One region of the Halanaerobium saccharolyticum subsp. saccharolyticum DSM 6643 genome, then DNA from elsewhere that is predicted to be linked to it. Evidence: riboswitches for the same ligand, from Rfam matches in the RefSeq annotation. Region 1 holds a riboswitch; the other holds the start of a gene.
What was found. Region 1 has a riboswitch for S-adenosylmethionine ahead of metF (methylenetetrahydrofolate reductase [NAD(P)H]). Riboswitches for the same ligand answer to the same signal wherever they lie in the genome.

Region 1 (5,219 bases):
ATGTTTAATAAAATAATAATTGAATATCCCGATACTCTACCTGATTTACTTCAAGAAAGTCCTGAAGAATTTGAAAGAGAAGCTAAAATGGCAATGGCGGTCAAACTATTTGAATTAAAAAGGATATCTTCTGGAATAGCTGCAGAAATGGTAGGTATGGATCGAGTTTCATTTCTTTTCGAATTACACCGGTATGGTGTAGAGATGATAAATATGGAGTCAGAAGAATTAGCTTCTAATCTTGAAAATGCTTAAACCTTATATAAATAAATGGTGCCCCCGGTAGGAGTCGAACCTACGCTCAAGGCTTCGGAGGCCTTTGCTCTATCCACTGAGCTACGGGGGCATTACCTAAACAATTTTAACAGAAGCCGACTTTAATGTCAATAATCTCTGGCAATTTTAAAATTATAAATTTGCATTATTTATATAAATAAAATATTTAACAGTAATTAATTGTTTTTAATGATATAATTATCTCCAAATAAATTATAAAGGAGAATAAATTATGATAATAATTGTGAAAAATAATGGCTGAGCATCATGATCATCATTCTAATGTTTCTAATATAAAATTAGCTTTTTTCCTAAATTTATCATTTACTATTATTGAAATTATTGGTGGTTTTTTAACTAACAGTATGGCTATTTTATCTGATGCTCTACATGATTTAGGAGATTCACTTTCTCTAGCCATGTCCTGGTATTTAGAAAATTATTCAAAAAAGGGAGCAGATAAAGATTTTAGTTATGGCTATGCGAGATTTTCACTTTTAGGCGCTTTAATTAATAGTATAGTTTTAATTTTAGGATCTGTATTTATTTTAACAAAAGTTATCCCCAGAATTTTTGCTCCTGAGTCAGTTCACCCTGAAGGAATGCTTTACCTTGCTATTTTAGGAATAATAGTTAATGGAATAGCTGTTTTTAAACTAAGAGGAGGCAGTTCTTTAAATAAAGATGTTGTCAGCTGGCATCTTTTAGAAGATGTTCTAGGCTGGATTGCGGTATTAATAGTAAGTATTATTTTGATTTATAAAGACCTGCCAATTTTAGATCCGCTACTTTCATTAGCAATTAACATCTATATTTTATATAATGTAATTTCTAAGTTGAAAAAAGTATTAAATGTTTTTTTGCAGAGAGTACCAGCTGGAATTGAGATTGAAGAACTGCAGCAAAAAATTGTTGCAGAAACTCAAGCTTTAGCAGCACACCATACTCATATCTGGACCTTAGATGGAGAAAGAAATTTTCTCAGCACTCATGTAATTATTCCAGATCAAATTTCAAAGTCTAAAATAATAGAATTAAAAGCTCAAATTAAAAATTTATTAGCCGTAGAAAAAATTGATCATGTAACTATAGAGATTGAATACGAAAACGAGGAATGTGAGAACAAAAACTGTGATGCTTAAGCAGTTAAAATTCTTGACACAAATCTTTTAATATGGTAAAGTAATTAAAAATAGAATAATAGCTTATCAAGAGAGGTGGAGGGACTGGCCCTGAGAAACCCAGCAACCAGCAGTTATACTGCCCGGTGCTAACTCCAGCAGGTTTAACCTGAAAGATAAGCAGTTGTGAATCCCACTTCTGCTTAGAAGTGGATTTTTGTTTTTATAAAGTAGCTAGTAGTTTTGAGGAGGATAAAGATGAAAATTAAAAATATTTTCGAAAAAAAGGAAGTTGTTTTTTCACTGGAGGTTTTTCCTCCAAGGTCTGATGTTCCTATAGAAAATATTTATCAGACTTTGGAAGAATTAAAAGATATTAATCCAGATTATATTAGTATAACTTATGGAGCTGGTGGAGGAGTTAGAAAAAATAGAACCTGTAAACTTTCTTCAATTATTAAAGAAAAATATGATGTAGAAGCACTGGCTCATTTAACATGTATTAATTCAAATCAAAAAAGCATTAATAAAATATTGACTCGCTTAGAAGAAAAAAATATAAAAAACATATTGGCCTTAAGAGGTGATAAACCAGTTGCTGGGGAAGTAATTGGAGAATACAATTATGCCTATGAGCTTGTTGATCATATCAAAAAAAATAATGATTTTGGAGTAGCAGCAGCCTGTTATCCAGAAGGTCATCTAGAAACAGAAAGTATTGATCAGGATTTAGAATATTTAAAACAGAAGGTTGATAGTGGAGTTGACTACTTGATATCACAGATGTTTTTTGATAACTCACTTTTTTATAAATTTCGCAGGAAAGCGCAAAAAAAGGGGATAGATGTACCGATAGAAGCAGGAATTATGCCTGTAATTAACAAAAAACAGGTTGCCAGAATTATAGAATTATCTGATGCTTATTTTCCAGCAAAATTCAAAAAAATATTGAATAAATATGAGGATAATCCAGAAGCTTTAAGAGATGCTGGAATAGCCTATGCAGTTGAGCAGATAGTTGATTTGATTTCTAGTGACGTTGATGGAATACATCTTTATACAATGAACAATCCCTATGTAGCTCGCAGAATTAAAGAGGCAGTAGGTTCTTTAATTAATCATATTAATGGTCAAGAAATTCAGAAAGTTGTATAATATGAAATTCAAAATTGATAAAAAAGAAGTTTTGAGGTACCTGCAGGTTTCAAAAAAAATAAATGATGAAAAGATTAATGTTTTAATTGATAAAACAATAACTGAAGTTAAAGATTTAATTAATCTTCGTTATTTATATCAAAAATTTCCAATTGAATTTACGGATCAAGGTGTTAAAGTAGAAGGAACAACTCTTATTTTAAAAGGTAAAAGTATCAGAAAGCACTTAAAAGATTCAGAGAAAATCTATATAATGGCAGCTACATTAGGAGCTCAAGTTGATAGGAAGATATCATATTATGAAAAAATATCAGTGACTAAATCGATGATCCTTGATGCCTGTGCAACAGCAGCTATCGAGGGAGCTTGTGATTATATAGAAGCTCAAATAAAAAAAGAAGTTCTGAAAGCAGGAAATGAAGATATAAGTTTTCGCTATAGCCCAGGTTATGGGGATTTAGGAATTGATATTCAAAAAGAGATCTTAAGAATTTTGAATGCACCAAGAAAAATAGGTTTAACAGCTTCCAAATATAATATATTATTACCAACTAAATCAGTAACAGCAATTATTGGGGTTATTGCTAAAACAATAGAAGTTGAACAAAGACACTGCAAAAACTGTCTTTTAGATCAAGAATGCGAACTGAGAAGAAAGGGGATTTATTGTGGAGCTAAAAACTAAATTAGGAAAAAAAATGATAATTTTTGATGGAGCCATGGGAACAGTTTTGCAGCAGCGTGGTTTAAAGGCAGGGGATATTCCGGAAAGATTAAATATCGAAAATAGTGAGGATATTATAGATATACATAAAAGTTATTTAAAGGCAGGAGCTGAGATTTTGACTACCAATACTTTTGGTGCTAATGCCCTAAAAATGAATGAACTAGAATATTCTGTAGAAGAAGTTATTTCTGCAGCAGTTCAAAATGCACGCCAGGCAATAATCGAATCAGGAATTGATGCCTCAGTAGCTCTGGATATGGGTCCAATTGGTGAGCTTTTAGAACCAATGGGCAGTCTAGAATTTGACGAAGCCTATAATCTTTATCAACAGCAGGTACTGATTGGAGTTGAGTCTGGAGCTGACCTAATCCACATTGAGACAATAGCAGATCTATATGAGGCAAGGGCTGCAGTATTGGCGGCTAAGGAAAATTCTAATTTACCAATTTTTTGTACTTTAACTTTTGAAGAAAATGGTAGAACATTTACTGGGACCAGTATTCGTTCCATGATTTCTGTGTTGGAGGGTCTTGGAGTAGATGGGATTGGTCTTAACTGTTCTCTTGGGCCTGAAAAGCTGGAGCCTCTGGTTGAAGAAGTGCTCAAATATTCAGAAACTCCAGTTATTCTGCAGGCAAATGCAGGGCTGCCGGTAGTTAAAGATGGAGGAACAGTATTTAAAATATCTCCTGAAGAATATTTTAAACCTTTAAACAGACTTTATCAGAAAGGACTAGCAGTTGTCGGTGGCTGTTGTGGTACTAACGAAGAATTTATTTCTTTAATTGCTGAGAAGTTAAAAAATAAAAAAGTAAAAGAGCGAGAAATTATAAAAGAAAGTCTTGTCTGTTCGCCTTCTCAGACTGTTAATTTAGAAGGGGTCAATGTAGTTGGAGAAAGAATTAATCCAACGGGCAAAGCGGTTTTTAAAGAAGCTTTGAGAAATGGTGATTTAGATTATATTCTTAAAGTTGCAGTAGAAGAGATAGATGCAGGAGCAGATGTTTTAGATGTTAATCTTGGTCTGCCGGAGATAGACGAAAAAAAATTGATGGTTAAGGTAATCAAGGAACTGCAGGGGATTTTGGATACTCCATTACAGATTGATTCTAGTAATCCGGAGGTTATAGAAGAAGCTTTAAGATATTATAATGGTACAGCAATTGTTAACTCAGTAAATGGAGAAGCTGAAGTGTTGGAAAAAACTCTGCCTGCTGTTAAAAAATATGGAGCAGCAGTTATCGGCCTGACAATGGACGATGATGGCATACCTGCTGCTGCAGAAGAACGTTTTAAAGTTGCAGAAAAAATTGTTAATAAAGCAGCTGAATATGGAATTAGCAGAGATAAGATTATAATTGACTGTCTAACTCTGACTGCTTCTACCCAGCAGGCGGGGGTTAAGGAAACTTTAAAAGCTTTAAAAATGGTTAAAGAGAAATTGGGAGTTAAAACTACACTTGGAATTTCTAATGTTTCTTTTGGTTTACCGGAACGTCCTATTTTAAACAGGACATTTTTAAGCATGGCTCTCTATCAGGGTTTAAATCTGCCAATTATTGATCCCAATGACGAAGAAATGATGTTTGCAGTTAAAGCAGCTGCAGTTTTAAATAATATTGATCAGGGCGCTGCTCAATATATAGAATATATGGCTGAGGTAGAAGATAAATCAGATTTAGCAGAAATTAAAGAAAATCAGAATAAGGAAGATGATTTACAGACAGTAATAATTAAGGGTTTAAAAAATGAAGCAACTCGTTTAACAAAAGCTGCCTTAAAAGAAAATGAAGCTATAGAAGTAGTGAACAAATATTTAATTCCTGCTCTTGATATTGTGGGTGAGAGTTATGAAAAAGGGGAAATATTTTTACCACAGCTTGTCCAGTCAGCTGAAACAGTAAAAGAAGCCTTTTTAGTTTTAAAAGAAGAAATGAATC
Region 2 (5,219 bases), on a different contig from region 1:
CTCCATGATCAATTTCTAAAATAGCATTATCTGTAACTCTACCCATAAAAGGAATCGCTGCCAACGAAAGTGGAACTACTGCCGCATTAGTTCCAATAGAAGTCCCGACAATTATTCGGGTTAAAGGAATTACAGCAACCATTAGAATAATAAATGGAATTGAGCGACCAATATTAATAACACTATCTAAAATAAAATTGAAAGGCTTATTCGGCAGTATATGTCCTGGCCTGGTAATAGTGGTTAAAACTCCCAATGGGATTCCACCAACTATAGCAAAAAATAAAGACATCCCAACCATATATAATGTTTCCAAAAGACCACTAATCATTAAATCATTATACCTAGCTAAATCCGTAATAAAATCAAACATCTTCTAACACCTCAACTCTTAAATCCTTACTTCTTAAATAAGCAATACTCTCTTCTACATTTGTTAACTGTCCCTCTAAATCTAAAACTAAAGTTCCAAATGGTACGCCCTGGATCTCATCGATATTACCATATAATATGTTGGCATCTACAGAATAATGTTTTACAAGATCCGAAATGTGAGGATCATGAGTTGTTTCTCCAACAAAAGAAATCCTAACCAATTCTCCAGGTCTTTTCTTTTTTATATGTTTAATAATTCTTTCTGGCAAATCAAAATCAATTACAGAACTAATAAACTTTTTTGTCAGAGGCTGCTGGGGGCTGGAGAAAATATCAATTATTTTTCCCTCTTCGATAATCTTTCCAGCTTCTAAAACAGCAACTCGATCACAAATATCTTTGATCACACCCATTTCATGAGTAATTAAAATAATTGTTAAATTCATCTCATCCCTGATTTTAGCTAAAAGTTCTAGTACAGCTTTTGTACTTTCTGGATCTAATGAAGAAGTTGCCTCATCTGACAATAATAAATCAGGGTTATTAGCCAGCGCTCTTGCAATACCTACTCGCTGCTTCTGCCCTCCAGACAACTGAGCTGGATAGTGATCTGTTCTGTCTGATAAGCCTACAAGTTCAATTAATTCTTTTGCTTTTTCTTGCCTTTTCTTTTTACCCACACCTGCAATCTCTAACGGAAAGGCCACATTACCCAAAACTGTCCGAGATGATAAAAGATTAAAATGCTGAAAAATCATCCCAATTTTTTGCCTGGCTGCTCTTAAATTTTGTGAACTTAATTCAGTTAAATCTGTACCATTAATGTTAATAGTACCAGCAGTAGGCTTTTCTAAAAGATTAAGCATTCTAATTAAAGTGCTTTTGCCTGCTCCACTTGGTCCTATCATTCCAAATATTTCACCATCAGCAACTTCTAAATTTAAACCATTAATTGCTTCTACTTTGCCTTGAGCTGCATGATAATGTTTAGTTAAATTATCAATTTTTATCAATACTAATCACCCTCTAAAAATAATAAACTGCTCCAAATATCAAGAGCAGTTAGAAATGAAAAAAATCCTCGTGAGAGGATTTAATTGCCTCTCATCTATCATTCCTTTCCGGAATGCTGGAATTAGCACCTTACTAAAGATTTTAAGTAGGTTGCCGGGTATCACAGGGCCAGTCCCTCCACCGCTCTTGATGATTTTTATTTTCTTTTTAAGTTATTTAGTAGTTTATCACTCAATTTTAAATCTGTCAAGGATTATTTTTTCGGCACCGGGCACTTGGAAATTATTTCTAAGTACCCGGTACCCTAGATTGGTTACCCTAAATCACTTCTACATTTTTGCGCATTTGTATCCCAGAACCACCTTTTTTACTTTCAACACCTGTAAAATCCAATCTTGTTTCAGGAAGTTCATATAAAAATCTGGAAGGAATAATCTGCTTATATTGTCCTTGTTCATTTGAAAGTTTCTGCTTAGAAAAAGAAATGAAGAGCAATTTTTCTGCTCTTGTCATTGCCACGTAAAATAATCTTCTTTCTTCCTCAACAGCATAAGGATTTAAACCAGCTGCCTTCTCTTCTAAACTTTTCAAATGTGGAAAAACTTCTTCTTCAGCCCCAATAATAAAAACTACCGGAAATTCTAATCCTTTAGCTGAATGAGCTGTCATAACTTTTACTTTTTCTTGATTATCTTCTGTAATATCTTTATCAGCAATTAATTTATTAATTAATAAGTAATCATAAAGACCGCGGCCTGGATTGTTTTTTTGAAAATCAGCCATATCTTCCAAAAACATATTCATATATTTTTTTCTCCCCTCTGGATCATCCAGCTCAGCCAGTACATTCTGATCAAAATCAACCCGCTCATAAAGTTCTATTGCCTTTTTATGCATTGGCATTTTTTCTTCACGCAGATCAAAAATACTATCGATTACCCGCCGCTGAAATTCAATAATATTTGCAGCCTTGTTGTTACCAATCCCCTTAACAACGGTTGGGCTTTCAAAAACATCAGTAATCTTCATTTTGTTTTCACGGGCATATTTATTGATTTCACTTAATAAAATTTCGCCTACACCATGAACTTCAATTCTAAAAAGACGTTTTAAAGCTAATCTATCATTCGGATTGACTAATAATTTTAAGTAATTAACAAAATAGCGTATTTCTTGGCGATCAAAAAAACTAACTCCTCCCACAAGTTGATGTGGAATTCTAAACTTAGGTAACTGATTTTGAAGCTGCATTGACTGAAAATGACTGCGGCATAATATAGCAATATCACTCAGCTTATAATGATAAAAATCAACTAAATGATTAATCCTTTTACATATATATTTAGCTTCAACTAATGGACTTTCTGCACGAGCAACAAAAATTGGGGCTCCATCATCTGCTTCAGTCCAGGCCTCTTTAACCTTGTTTTGACTGTTATTATTAATCAGCTGATTGGAAGCTGAAATAATATTATTTGAACTTCTATAATTTCTTTCAAGTTTAATCACTTCAGCCTCAGGATAATCATGTTCAAAATCTAAAATATTACTAATGTCTGCTCCGCGAAAACCATAAATACCCTGCCAGTCATCACCTACCACAAAAATATTTTTTTGAGGCTCTGCCAGCAGAGAAATTAAATGATATTGCGAATGGTTCACGTCCTGATATTCATCTACCTGAATATATTGAAATTGATCTTGATATTTATTTAATATATCCTGATCAGATTCCAAAAGTTCAATCGTTTTTTTAATCAAATCATTGAAATCAAAGCAATTATTATTTGCTAAAACCCTTTCATACTCCTGATAGATTCTGCTTACAATTTGATAAAAATGTTCGGACCCTTGATTGTTAAGCTGAGCATATTTCTCTGTCAGCTCAGCTGGCAGAACCAATTCCATTTTTGCCTTCGAAATTATATTGAAAACTATTTTGGGATCATATTCTGTCTCCTCTAGGCCAAATTCAAAGATGATATCTTCGATTATAGCATTAGAATCAGTCGTATCATATATCAAACATCCTTCAGAACGATTTACCTTTTTTAAGTTATTTCTAAGTATTTTTAAACAAATACTGTGAAAAGTACCGAGATTCATCTCATCTATAATTTCGGAACCAACTAATTTACTAATTTTTGCCTTCATATCATCAGCTGCTCTGTTGGTAAAGGTTACTGTTAAAATATTTTTAGGGCTAACACCATTAGCAATTAAATTTGCTGTTCTATAAGTTAAAGTTCGTGTTTTTCCACTACCTGCACCTGCAAGTACTAAAACTGCTCCTTTTAAAGTCTGAGCCGCAATTTTTTGTTTTTTATTCAAATCATCTAATAAATTGCTCATTATAATCTCCTTCATTTGTCATAATTTTGTAATTAAAAGCAAAGAAAGCTGCCAGCTAATTAAATTTTCTAATCAGCAGACAGCTAACATGTATAATGCAGCGATTTATAATTATATATAATTTTTGCTGTAAATACAAGCGCTAAACTCATTTTAATATATCTAAAAACATAGATAATTCTATAGATATTATTGTTTAATCTAAAGCTTTGACTTTAATTATTCCACAATTAAACTTTTAATATCAATAGATTGAGAAAGCATTCCATTATTCAGTAAAAAGTTCTGTGTTTTCTTTAATTCATTGATATCTGACTCAGTAATTTCAGGGTTAAAATCATACCAAGCATACATTTTCTCAACATCTTTTTCAGAAATTCCAGTTTCTTCTGCAACCATTGCAAATGTTTCTTCTGGGTTTTCTTCCATAAATTTTAAACTTTCTTGATGAACTTTAAGATAACGTTCAACAACTGCTGGGTGTTTGTCTAAAAACTCCCCACTAACTGCAATTACAATAGTCGCGTCTAAAAGCCCTTCGCCACTTTCAATGATATGGGCACCATTCTCCAAAGCTTGAGGCACAGCAGGGCCAGCAACTAAAGCAGCATCTGCACTATCAGTTAAAAGAGCTGAGATACCCCTAGCAATTCCTAAGTTGACAAATTCTAGATCAGCTAAAGAAAGATCATTTTTTACTAAAGAAGCTAAAAGTAGCTGATGCAGTATTGTTCCTTTAGGACCAACAACTTTTTTGCCTTCAAGATCAGCAGTTGATTTAATTGCAGGATCTTTAGCCATAATATTAAAGGCTTTTGGAGCACGACTATAAACTCCTATCATTTTAATATCAACTCCATTAGCAGCTGCTAAAATTAAGGAAGTCCCTCCAAGCGCATTACAAAAATCTAAAGAACCTGCAGCTACTGCCTGTGTCATTTTAGAACCCTGAGTGATTTCTGGAAATTCTACCTCTATTCCATCAGGATTAAATTCTTTTTCAAATAACTGCTTCTCTTTTTCGACTATTGACGGAACATTCAAAGGCAATTTAACATATGAAATATTTAATCTTTCCAACTCTTGAGCAGCAAATGTCGATACTGAAAATGAAAACAAAAAGATAACCAGCAAAATAACACTCATAAAATTAACTATTCTTTTTTTCATTAAAAACATTCTCCTTTATTTTTTTGAATTATAGAAAATTATATCAAAATTTATTTTTATTTTTAAAAATTAAAAAAAATATATAAGCTAGATGAAATTAATATTTAAGCTTTAATCTCTGCCAAAATCTTTTCTTTTAATTCAAGCTGTTTGGCTTTTTTTATAGAAATACTAGGCTCCTGCTCTAAATTAAACTCTTTAGTAATAGAACCTGCCTCCATAACTAGAACTCTATCACCTAAAAAAATTGCTTCGTCAATATCATGAGTAACAAAAATAACAGTTTTATTATTTTTAGAAAATATATG

Region 2: another riboswitch for S-adenosylmethionine. It lies ahead of HSACCH_RS09655 (methionine ABC transporter ATP-binding protein); the one in region 1 lies ahead of metF (methylenetetrahydrofolate reductase [NAD(P)H]).

The regions. Positions count from the first base shown of each region.
Region 1 is NZ_CAUI01000005.1:403,756-408,974, forward strand. Features, by position in the region: gene HSACCH_RS02365 (UPF0175 family protein) at 1-255, shown strand; tRNA gene HSACCH_RS02370 (tRNA-Arg) at 272-346, opposite strand; gene HSACCH_RS02375 (cation diffusion facilitator family transporter) at 531-1,418, shown strand; SAM riboswitch class I at 1,479-1,580, shown strand; gene metF (methylenetetrahydrofolate reductase [NAD(P)H]) at 1,656-2,552, shown strand; gene HSACCH_RS02385 (Vitamin B12 dependent methionine synthase activation subunit) at 2,524-3,237, shown strand; gene HSACCH_RS02390 (homocysteine S-methyltransferase family protein) at 3,221-5,219, shown strand, end outside.
Region 2 is NZ_CAUI01000021.1:258,042-263,260, reverse strand. Features, by position in the region: gene HSACCH_RS09660 (methionine ABC transporter permease) at 1-373, opposite strand, end outside; gene HSACCH_RS09655 (methionine ABC transporter ATP-binding protein) at 366-1,388, opposite strand; SAM riboswitch class I at 1,477-1,585, opposite strand; gene HSACCH_RS09650 (ATP-dependent helicase) at 1,708-3,741, opposite strand; gene HSACCH_RS09645 (ABC transporter substrate-binding protein) at 3,961-4,911, opposite strand; gene HSACCH_RS09640 (ABC transporter ATP-binding protein) at 5,016-5,219, opposite strand, start outside.